3 linked regions of the Azospirillum brasilense genome follow. The protein of the gene in region 2 interacts with the protein of the main gene of each other region in a pairwise test. Links are inferred from orthologs where the notes say so. Each region holds a gene or a part of one and is shown on either strand. Other genes may lie near its edges.

The links.
Region 1: the proteins of dnaQ (region 2) and dnaE interact in binary tests that used the Escherichia coli proteins (3 or more experiments, as listed by UniProt). The link is inferred for Azospirillum brasilense from one-to-one orthologs.
Region 3: the proteins of dnaQ (region 2) and D3869_RS05515 interact in binary tests that used the Escherichia coli proteins (3 or more experiments, as listed by UniProt). The link is inferred for Azospirillum brasilense from one-to-one orthologs.

The regions. Positions count from the first base shown.
Region 1 is NZ_CP032345.1:2,754,142-2,758,314, reverse strand. What follows is about bases 93-4,119. They hold dnaE (DNA polymerase III subunit alpha), read right to left. Parts: upstream 3,776-4,119; coding sequence 293-3,775; downstream 93-292. Other genes in these bases: D3869_RS13145 (hypothetical protein), read left to right, coding at 3,966-4,119. Outside these bases: D3869_RS33445 (MBL fold metallo-hydrolase), read right to left, coding at 1-67; more of D3869_RS13145, read left to right, coding at 4,120-4,173. UniProt on the Escherichia coli protein: DNA polymerase III is a complex, multichain enzyme responsible for most of the replicative synthesis in bacteria. This DNA polymerase also exhibits 3' to 5' exonuclease activity. The alpha chain is the DNA polymerase catalytic subunit.
Region 2 is NZ_CP032345.1:1,606,390-1,609,487, forward strand. What follows is about bases 124-3,075. They hold dnaQ (DNA polymerase III subunit epsilon), read right to left. Parts: upstream 1,963-3,075; coding sequence 1,285-1,962; downstream 124-1,284. Other genes in these bases: D3869_RS07775 (methylated-DNA--[protein]-cysteine S-methyltransferase), read left to right, coding at 124-134; D3869_RS07780 (quinone oxidoreductase family protein), read left to right, coding at 156-1,130; coaE (dephospho-CoA kinase), read right to left, coding at 1,955-2,599; D3869_RS07795 (shikimate dehydrogenase), read right to left, coding at 2,609-3,075. In the rest of the region: more of D3869_RS07775, read left to right, coding at 1-123; more of D3869_RS07795, read right to left, coding at 3,076-3,098. UniProt on the Escherichia coli protein: DNA polymerase III is a complex, multichain enzyme responsible for most of the replicative synthesis in bacteria. The epsilon subunit contain the editing function and is a proofreading 3'-5' exonuclease.
Region 3 is NZ_CP032345.1:1,122,336-1,125,422, reverse strand. What follows is about bases 116-3,056. They hold D3869_RS05515 (DNA polymerase III subunit gamma/tau), read left to right. Parts: upstream 116-625; coding sequence 626-2,488; downstream 2,489-3,056. Other genes in these bases: recR (recombination mediator RecR), read left to right, coding at 2,877-3,056; D3869_RS05510 (YbaB/EbfC family nucleoid-associated protein), read left to right, coding at 2,492-2,815; D3869_RS05525 (c-type cytochrome), read left to right, coding at 116-293. In the rest of the region: more of D3869_RS05525, read left to right, coding at 1-115; more of recR, read left to right, coding at 3,057-3,087. UniProt on the Escherichia coli protein: Part of the beta sliding clamp loading complex, which hydrolyzes ATP to load the beta clamp onto primed DNA to form the DNA replication pre-initiation complex.

The sequences.
Region 1 (4,173 bases), 1.1 Mb from region 2 along the record:
GCTTACGGCGATCCGGATTCAGAAACACGTCCGCAAGATCGACATTGATGACGCATTGCTCAGTCATGCCATGCCTCCGCACCAGACCTCGCCCCGCATACGGCAGTATGTATTTACATTTGCCTGAGAAAAACGGTCACCAAATCCCCGAAACCACCCACCTTCCCAAACAAAAAATAGCACGACAACCGCACCCCGTCATCGCAAATTCATTGCGCCAACCGGGATCGCTGCGCAACACCACGAAATCGCGGGCGCAGTCTTATTGAAATTCTGAAATATTTCTTTTCTGCTACAGCTCCACCACCTCGACGACGCCGGGCACGGCCTTCAGCGCGGCGCGGCTCTGGTTGGTGATGTTGAAGGAACCGGGAAGCTGGATCTCCACCTCCTTCAGCGGGTCGATCTCGACCAGCAGGTGGATCTTGCCCTTGCCGCGGGCCAGCCGCTCCAGCATGCCGCGGATGCTCTCCACTGGCCCACCGTCGCGCACCACCACCTTCAAGCCGTCCGAGACCTGGGCGACGGCGTCCTCCAGCGGCTTGACTTCCTGGCAGGTCAGGCGGATGTCCTCGCCGTTCATCTGGACGTCCACGGTCATCAGCACCGGGCGCCCGGCCTCCAGCAGGTCGCGGTTGGTCGCCAGCACCTCGGAGAAGACCGTCACCTCATAGCCGCCGCTGCTGTCGGACAGCTCCACGAAGGCGAAGCGGTTGCCCGACTTCGCGGTCTTCTCCTTGCGGCTGACCACGATGCCGGCAACGCTGCGCCGGGTCGAGCCGCCGCCGGTCACCGCCGTGGCGAGGTCCGCCGACCGCACCACCCTCATGCGGGCCAGCGGGCCGGCAAAGGCGTCCAGCGGGTGGGCGGACAGGTAGAAGCCGATGGCGCCGAACTCGTGCTTCAGCTTCTCCAGCGGCTCCCATTCCTTCACCTTGGGCAGGTCCGGCTCCTTCAGCCCGCCCCCGGCGCCGCCGAACAGGTTGCCGATGCCGCTGTCGCGCTCCGCCGCCTCGGCCTGGGCGTAGCGGATCAGAGTCTCCAGCGCCGCGTGGACTTGGGCGCGGTTCGGGTTGATGCCGTCGAAGGCCCCGGCGCAGGTCAGGTTCTCCAACTGGCGCTTGTTGATGGTCTTCAGGTCGAGGCGGCGGGCGAAGTCGAACAGGCTCTTGTAGGGACCGTTCCTGCGCCGCTCCTCCACCACCGCCCTCATGGCGGGGAGGCCGACGCCCTTGACCGCGGCCAGCGCGTAGCGCACCGCCTTAGTGCCGTCGGGCAGCGCCTCCACCCCGAAGATGCTGTCGGATTTGTTGATGTCCGGAGTCAGCAGCTTGATCTTCAGCCGCACCAGTTCCTGCCGGAAGACGTTCAGCTTGTCGGTGTTGCCGAGGTCGAGCGTCATCGACGCCGCCATGAACTCCACTGGGTGGTTCGCCTTCAGATAGGCGGTGTGGTAGGCGACCAGGGCGTAGGCGGCGGCGTGGCTCTTGTTGAAGCCGTAGCCGGCGAACTTCATCACTTGGTCGAAGATCATGCTGGCTTGGTCGGGGTCCACCCCGCGGCCGGCGGCGCCGTCGCAGAAGATCTTCCGCTGGGCGTCCATCTCCTCCTTGATCTTCTTGCCCATGGCGCGGCGCAGAAGGTCGGCGCCGCCCAGCGAATAGCCGGACAGCACCTGGGCGATCTGCATGACCTGCTCCTGGTAGATCATGATCCCGAAGGTCTCCTTCAGAATCGGCTCCAGGGTGGGATTCATGTAGTCGGCGGGCTCCTCGCCGTTCTTCACCTTGATGTATTTGGGGATGTTGTCCATCGGGCCGGGGCGGTAGAGCGACACCAGCGCGATGATGTCCTCCAGCCGGTTCGGCTTCAGCCGGCGCAGCACGTCGCGCATGCCCGAGCTTTCCAGCTGGAACACGCCGGTCGATTCGGCGCGGCCCAGAAGCTCGTAGCTCTTCACGTCGTCCAGCGTGACGGTGGTCAGGTCCGGCTTTTCGGGGATCAGGTCCACCGCCGTCTTCAGCACGGTCAGCGTCTTCAGGCCGAGGAAGTCGAACTTCACCAGCCCGGCCTGCTCGACGAACTTCATGTTGAACTGGGTGACCGGCATGTCCGAGCGCGGGTCTCGGTACAGCGGCACCAGATCGTGCAGCGGCCGGTCGCCGATCACCACGCCCGCCGCGTGGGTCGAGGCGTGGCGGTACAGACCCTCCAGCTTCAGCGCGATGTTGACGAGGCGCGCCACCGTCTCGTCGCCGTCGCGGGCCTGGCGCAGCATCTCCTCGCTGTCGAGCGCCTGCTGGAGCGTCACCGGGTTGGCCGGGTTGTTCGGCACCAGCTTGCAGATCTTGTCCACCTGCCCGTAGGGCATCTGGAGCACGCGCCCGACGTCGCGCAGCACGGCGCGGGCCTGCAGCTTACCGAAGGTGATGATCTGGGCGACGCGGTCGTAGCCGTACTTGTCCTGGACGTAGCGGATCACCTCTTCGCGGCGGTCCTGGCAGAAGTCCACGTCGAAGTCGGGCATCGACACGCGTTCGGGATTCAGGAATCGCTCGAACAGCAGGCCGAAACGCAGCGGGTCCAGGTCGGTGATGGTCAGCGCCCAGGCGACGACCGAGCCGGCGCCCGAACCACGGCCCGGCCCCACCGGGATGTCGTGCGACTTGGCCCACTTGATGAAGTCCGACACGATCAGGAAGTAGCCGGGGAACTTCATCGACACGATGACGTCCAGCTCGAACTCCAGCCGCTCGAAGTAGGTCTTGCGGGTCTCTTCGCGCTGCTCCGGCGTCATGTCCGGGGTGTAGACGACGCTGTTCAGCCGCATCTCCAGACCCTCGCGGGACTGGGCGCGCAACTCCTCCCCCTCGTCGCGGCCGCCCTCGCAGGGGAAGGGCGGCAGGATGGGCTTGATCGGCTTCAGCAGGAAGGAGCAGCGTTTGGCGATGGCGACCGTGTTGTCCACCGCCTCCGGCAGGTCCTTGAACAGCTCCCGCATCTCCTCGGCCGACTTGAAGCGGTGGTCGGGGGTGAGGCGGCGGCGCTCGGTCTGGCTGATGTAGGCGCCCTCGGCGATGCAGAGCAGCGCGTCGTGCGCCTCGTACATGTCCTCGGTCGCGAAATAGCAGTCGTTGGTGGCGACCAGCGGCAGATCGTGAGCATAGGCGAGGTCGATCAGCGCCGGCTCGATGGCGTCCTCGATCACCGCGAAATGGTCGCGGTGGCGCTGAAGCTCGACGTAGAGGCGGCCGGGGAACAGCCGCTTCAGCCGCTCCAGAACGTCGAGCGCCAAATCCTTCTGCCCCTCGCCCAGCAGCCGCCCGACCGAGCCGGCGGGGCCGCCGGTCAGCGCGATCAGCCCGGCGGAATGGCCCTCCAGCGCGTCCAGCGGGATCTGCGGCCCGGCCATCGGGTCGGATTCCAGGAAGGCCTTGGAGACCAGCTTCATCAGGTTCCGGTAGCCCTCGTCGGTCTGGCAGAGCAGGACGAGCTGGTCGGGGGCCGACGCCGCCTTGCCCGGCAGGCCCGGCTTGCCGTTGGCGGGACCGACTCGGGTGATGCCCAGGACCGTGCCGATGATCGGCTGCACGCCCGAATCCGCGGCGGCCAGCGCGAACTCCAGCGCGCCGAACAGGTTGCCGGTGTCGGTCACGGCGACCGCCGGCATCTCCTTCTTCTGGCAGAGCTTGACCAGCTCCTTCACCTTGATGGCGCCCTCGGACAGGGAATAGGCGGAATGGACGCGCAGGTGGATGAAGTCGGCGTGGGGCATGGCGGGGATGGGCACCGGTTCCAGCGAAGGGGGACGTCTCCCCTTAGTCGTCGCGCATCCCGTCCCGCACTGCAAGGGACCAAGCGCGGGCCCGGCCATGCGGCGATGCGCCAACCCGATCGGGGGCAAGGGAAGATTCCCCGATCATGCGTGTTCGTGCTATCGAAAGAGGCAGAGCCACGACCCGAGAATGACCCGTTCCATGCGCCGCATCCGCTCCAGCGCCGTCCTGGCGGTGCTGGCGGCCACGCTCCTCACGGCTTGCCAGACCACCGGCGCCCCCGCGCCGTCCGCGGAGCAGACCCACCGGCCGCCGCCGACCGTTACGCCCGCCTCCCCCCTGTCCGACGCGCCGGGGCGCGTCGTCGCGCAGAACAAGGGCTGGGTCGTGCGGGCGC
Region 2 (3,098 bases):
GGGGCGGCGGCGCGCCCGGCGGCTATTCCGGCCTGGGCGGCCTGCGGACCAAGGACTGGCTGCTCCGCCATGAGCGGCGGTACCGGGTGACAGCGGACCAGGCCGGCGATACGCTGGAGCTTCAGCTTCTATAAAAACGGAAGGGACCAACCACCATGGTTCACGCGATCCGCATCCACGACTACGGCGGACCCGAAGCGCTGCGCTGGGACGAGATCGAGGTGGGCGACCCCGGCCCCGGTCAGGTGCGCCTGCGCCAGACCGCCGTCGGGCTGAACTACATCGACACTTATCACCGCTCCGGCGCCTACAAGCTGCCGCAGCTTCCCGCCATCATCGGGACCGAGGGCGCCGGCGTGGTCGAGGCCGTGGGGCCGGACGTGACGACGCTGAAGCCCGGCGACCGGGTGGGTTACGCGCCGCTGATCGGCGCCTACGCCGAATCCCGCCTCGCCCCCGCCGACCGGCTGATCCCGCTGCCGAGCTGGATCGAGGACCGGCAGGCCGCCGCCATGCTGCTCCAGGGCATGACCGCGCAGTTCCTCCTGCGCTCCACCTACGCGGTGCAGCCGGGCGACACCATTCTGGTCCAGGCCGCCGCGGGCGGCGTCGGCCAGATCCTCTGCCAGTGGGCGAAGCATCTGGGCGCCACCGTGATCGGCACGGTCAGCAGCGACGAGAAGGCGGAGCTGGCCCGTGCCGCCGGCTGCGACCATCCCATCGTCTACACGCGCGAGAACTTCGTGAACCGCGTGAAGGATCTGACGGACGGGCAGGGCGTGCCGGTGGTCTATGACGGCGTCGGCAAGACGACCTTCATGGACAGCCTTGACTGCCTGCGGACGCGCGGCTTCATGGTGCTGTTCGGCGCGGCGTCCGGCCCGGTCCCGCCTCTGGACCTCCAGGTCCTGGCTGCCAAGGGCTCGCTCTACGTCACGCGCCCGACCCTGTTCAGCTACGTCGCCAAGCGCGACGACCTGATGGCCAGCGCCGCCGACCTGTTCGAGGTGGTGCATTCCGGCGGGGTGACGATCAACGTCGGCCAGACCTTCGCGTTGCGCGACGCGGCGGAGGCCCACCGGGCGCTGGAGTCCCGCGCCACGACCGGGTCCACGGTGCTGCTGCCGTAAGGTTCAAAGCCCTCTCCCGCCCCGGGAGAGGGAGGGACCCACGCGCGAGTGTGGGAGGGTGAGGGTGTTGGCAAGGACCAGTGCCTTGATCCTCGTGCGACCCTCACCCGCCTGCTTCGCAGGCACCCTCTCCCGAGACGGGAGAGGGAACAACTCATTCGGCGGCCCAGAGCGGGTTCTTCAGCTTCTTCAGAAGCTCCGCATGGGCCGCCAATTCCTCCTCGCTCGGCGCGTGGGCGCGCGGGGCGCGGTAGGGGCGGTCGATGCGGATCGCCGCGGGACCGCCTGCCGCCGGGCCGGAGGCCAGCGCCAGACCGGCCTGACGCCCGCCGCGCAGCTCCAGATACACTTCGGCCAGAAGCTGGGCATCGAGGAGCGCGCCGTGGTAGGTGCGGCTGGAATTGTCCACGCCGAAGCGCTTGCAGAGCGCGTCCAGGGTGGCCGGCGCGCCGGGGAACTTCTGCCGCGCCATCAGCAGCGTGTCGATGGCCCGGTCCTTCGGCATCACCGGATAGCCGGCGATCCGCAGCTCCCAGTTCAGGAAGTGCATGTCGAAGGCCGCGTTGTGGATCACCAGCGGCGCGTCGCCGATGAAGGCCACGAACTCCGCCACCACGTCGTTGAACAGCGGCTTGTCCGACAGGAACTCCGTCGTCAGCCCGTGCACCGCCACGGCGTCCGGCGGCACGTCGCGCTCCGGGTTGACGTAGCAGTGGAAGGTCTTGCCGGTGGCGACGTGGTTGTGCAGCTCGACGCAGCCGATTTCGATCAGCCGGTGCCCTTCCTCGGGCTTGAAGCCGGTCGTTTCCGTATCGAGGACGATCTCACGCATGAACCACCTGTCCGGGCTGGTATCCCCGCGGCGGCCATTGCCGTCCGCGGCGCCGCTTCACGTCGGCGAGGATGTTGCGCAGCGCCCGCCGGGTGGCCCGCCGCCCGTCGCCGGTGTTGACGACATGGTCGGCGCGCCGCCGCTTCTCCGCGTCGGGCATCTGCCGGGCCAGAATAGCGGCGAACTTCTCCGGCGTCATGCCCGGCCGCGCCAGCACCCGTGACTTCTGCACCAGGAAGGGGGCGGTGACCACCACGGTGCGGTCCACCTTGCGCTCCCCGCCGGTCTCGAACAGCAGGGGGATGTCGAGCACCGCCACGCGGACGCGGCGACGCGCCGCCTGCCTCAGGAAGCGCCGCTGTGCCGCCTGCACCGCCGGGTGGAGGATCGCCTCCAGCCGCTTCAGCGCCGCCGGGTTGCCGAAGACCGCCGCGCCCAGAGCCCGCCGGTCCACCGCACCCGCCACGACCACGCCGGGGAAGGCCGCGTCGATGGCTGGCACCGCGGCGCCGTGGCGCCCCAGCAGGCCATGCACCACCGCGTCGCTGTCGCAGACCGGCGCGCCCATGCGCTTCAGCATGCGCGCCGCCGTGCTCTTGCCCATGCCGATGGAGCCGGTCAGTCCCAAGACGATCATCGCGCGACCTCAGCCCTGGAGAACAGCCGTCTTCAGCCCCTCGGTCACCTCCGGCTCCCGGCCGAACCAGGCGGCGAAGCCGGGGCGGGCCTGATGGAGCAGCATGCCGACGCCGTCCACCACCCGGTTGCCGCGGGCCTGCGCCGCGGCCAGCAGCGGAGTCATCAGGGGCGTGTAGACGATGTCGGTGACGACCGCCGAACCGGGCAGGGCACGCAGGTCCAGCTCCAGAGGCGGCTGGCCCGCCATGCCCTGCGTCGTCGTGTTCACCACCAGCGCCGCCCCTTCGAGGAGGGTTTCACGTGAAACCCAATCGGCAACCTCGATGGCGCCGCCGATGTCGGCGGCCAGCTCCTCCGCCCGGGCCCGTGTGCGGTTGACCAGCCAGACCCGTGGCGCGCCCTCGTCGAGGAGCGAGGCGACGACGGCGCGTGCCGCACCGCCGGCCCCGATGACCAGCGCCGGACCGTCCGCGGCGGACCAGCCCGGCGCGCCGCTC
Region 3 (3,087 bases), 480 kb from region 2 along the record:
GCGCTGCCTGCCACAGCTTCGACAAGGGCGGCCCGAACAAGGTCGGCCCGAACCTCTACGGCATCGTCGGCGCCCCGCACGGCCATCTGGACGGCTTCGCCTATTCCGACGCCATCAAGGGCAAGGCCGGCCCCTGGAACTACGACGAGCTGAACCACTTCCTCTACGACCCGAAGGCCTACGCACCGGGCACCAAGATGACCTTCGCCGGCGTCAAGAAGGACCAGGAGCGGGCGAACATCATCGCCTATCTGCGCTCCCTGTCCGACAGCCCGGCGCCGCTGCCGCAGTAACGCGCGGCGGTCCCATCCGGGAAACAGGCAAAAGCCCCGCGTTCCGCCGGACGCGGGGCTTTTTCGTTCCGCGTCAAACGGAAAGCCCGCAGTTTGGTCTTGCATGGGGCGGCGTGATCGCCGATATAAGGCGCGGGAGGCTGGCGGCGGACGAGTCCCTCGCCAACCCGGTCAGGTCCGGAAGGAAGCAGCCGTAACGAGTTTCGGCTCGGGTCGTTCGTCCAGCCTCCCACCCTTCCCCATAAATTCCTGCAGCGAATTGAAACGGCGACAGCCCCGTGCCGTGACGCTATTCTGCGCTCCGTCGTGAAGCCGATTACCGGGCCAGCCGCGTGACCGATACCACCGTTGCCGATATGTCCTCTTCCGTTTCCGGGACGTCCGGGGGCCTCGCCTACCGGGTGCTGGCGCGGAAATACCGTCCGAAGAGCTTTGCCGAGCTGATCGGGCAGGACGCGCTCGTCCGCACCCTGACCAACGCCATCAATTCGGGCCGCATCGCCCAGGCCTTCATGCTGACCGGCGTGCGCGGCGTGGGCAAGACGACCACCGCCCGCATCATTGCCCGCGCGCTGAACTGCACCGGGCCGGACGGCACCGGCGGGCCGACCGTGACGCCCTGCGGCGTCTGCGACAATTGCCGCGCCATCGCCGAGGACCGCCACGTCGATGTGATGGAGATGGACGCCGCCAGCCACACCGGCGTGGACGACATCCGCGAGATCATCGACGGCGTGCGCTACGCCCCCGTCTCGGCGCGCTACAAGCTCTACATCATCGACGAGGTCCACATGCTCTCCAAGAGCGCGTTCAACGCGCTCCTGAAGACGCTGGAGGAACCGCCGGCCCATGTGAAGTTCGTCTTCGCCACCACCGAGATCCGCAAGGTGCCGGTGACGGTGCTCTCGCGCTGCCAGCGCTTCGACCTGCGGCGCGTCGACGCCCAGGTGCTGAAGGAGCACTTCACCCGCGTCACCGGCCTGGAGGGGGCGGGGATCGAGCCGGACGCCGCCGCGCTGATCGCGCGGGCCGCCGACGGGTCGGTGCGCGACGGGCTGTCGCTGCTCGACCAGGCCATCGCGCTGGCCGCCGGCACGGTGACCGCGCAGCAGGTGCGCGACATGCTGGGTCTGGCCGACCGCAGCAAGGTGATCGACCTGTTCGAGGCCGCCGTCTCGGCCAAGCCGGCGGAGGCGATGGACCTGCTGTCCGACCTGCACCGCGTCGGCGCCGATCCGGTGGTGATCCTCCAGGACCTTCTCGACCTCGTGCACAATCTGACGCGGCTGAAGGTCGTGCCGGACAGCGCCAACGACCCCGGCCTGCCGGAGGCGGAGCGCACCCGCGGCGCCGCCCTGTCGGCGAAGCTCGGCATGCCGGCGCTGACCCGCGCGTGGCAGCTCCTGCTGAAGGGGCTGGGCGAGGTGCAGGCGGCCCCGGTGCCGCAGCAGGCGCTGGAGATGGTCATCGTGCGGCTGTCCTACGCCGCCGACATGCCGACTCCGGGCGACCTGATCCGCCAGTTCCAGAATTTGCAGAACGGTGGCGGGCAGGGTGGTCAAGGCGGTGGCTCGGCCCCACGCGGTCCCGGTGGCGGGCCGGTGGCGGTGGGCGGCTCCGCCGTGCGCGCCGTCGCCCAGGCCCAGGCCCAGGCGCAGCCGAGCCCGCAGCCGGCTGTCCAGCCCGTGCCGGCCGTCGCCGTGGCGGACGAGGAGCGCGTGGCGATGCCGCGCGACTTCCGCACGCTGGTCCAGGTCTTCGCGGAGAAGCGCGAGGGCGCGCTCTACGGCCACCTGACCGGCAGCGTCCATCTGGTGCGCATGGAGCCGGGGCGGCTGGAACTGCGGCTGACGACCCTGGCTCCGGCGACCCTGCCGAATCGCGTCGGCCAACTGTTGACGGAATGGACCGGCCAGCGCTGGGTCGTCATCGTCTCGGACGCGCCGGGCGAGCCGACGCTGATCCAGCAGGAGCAGGCCGCCCAGAGGCGCGCGCTGGAGGAGGCGGAGGCGCATCCGGTGGTGCGCGCCGTTCTGGACGCCTTCCCCGGCGCGAAGATCACCGATGTCCGCGATCTCAAGGCGGCGGTCGAGGCCGAGCCCCAGGTTGCGGATGACGGGGAGAATCCCGACCTTATGGTCATGCAGCAGGACGACGGGGTTTATTACCCGCTCGACGATGAAGGAGATTTCTGACCCATGAAGAACCTCGGCCAGATGATGAAGCAGGCCCAGCAGATGCAGGCCAAGATGCAGGAGATGCAGGCCCGCTTGGGCGAGGTCGAGATGACCGGCCAGTCGGGCGCCGGCATGGTCAACGTGACGGTCAACGGCAAGGGCGAGATGAAGAAGATCAAGCTCGACAAGTCGATCGTCGATCCGGAGGACATCGAGGTCCTGGAAGACCTGATCATCGCCGCCTTCAACGACGCCAAGGCCAAGGTGGAGCAGCACGTAGCCAACGAGACCCAGAACCTGATGGGCGGGATGAAGCTGCCGCCGGGCATGAAGCTGCCGTTCTAAAGCGTTTGCGGCCGGGCCGAACGCACGGCCCGGCCACCCTTTGAAAACAACGAAGCCGTGAATGATCGGACCTGAAATCGAGCGCCTGATCCAGCTCCTGTCCAAGCTGCCGGGGCTGGGGCCGCGGTCGGCGCGGCGGGCGGCGCTGCACCTCATGAAGCGCCGCGACAGCCTGCTGGTGCCGCTGTCCGAATCCATGGCGCTCGCCGCGGAGGCCATCCGCAACTGCTCGGTCTGCGGCAACCTCGACAGCCGCGACCCCTGCTCCGTCT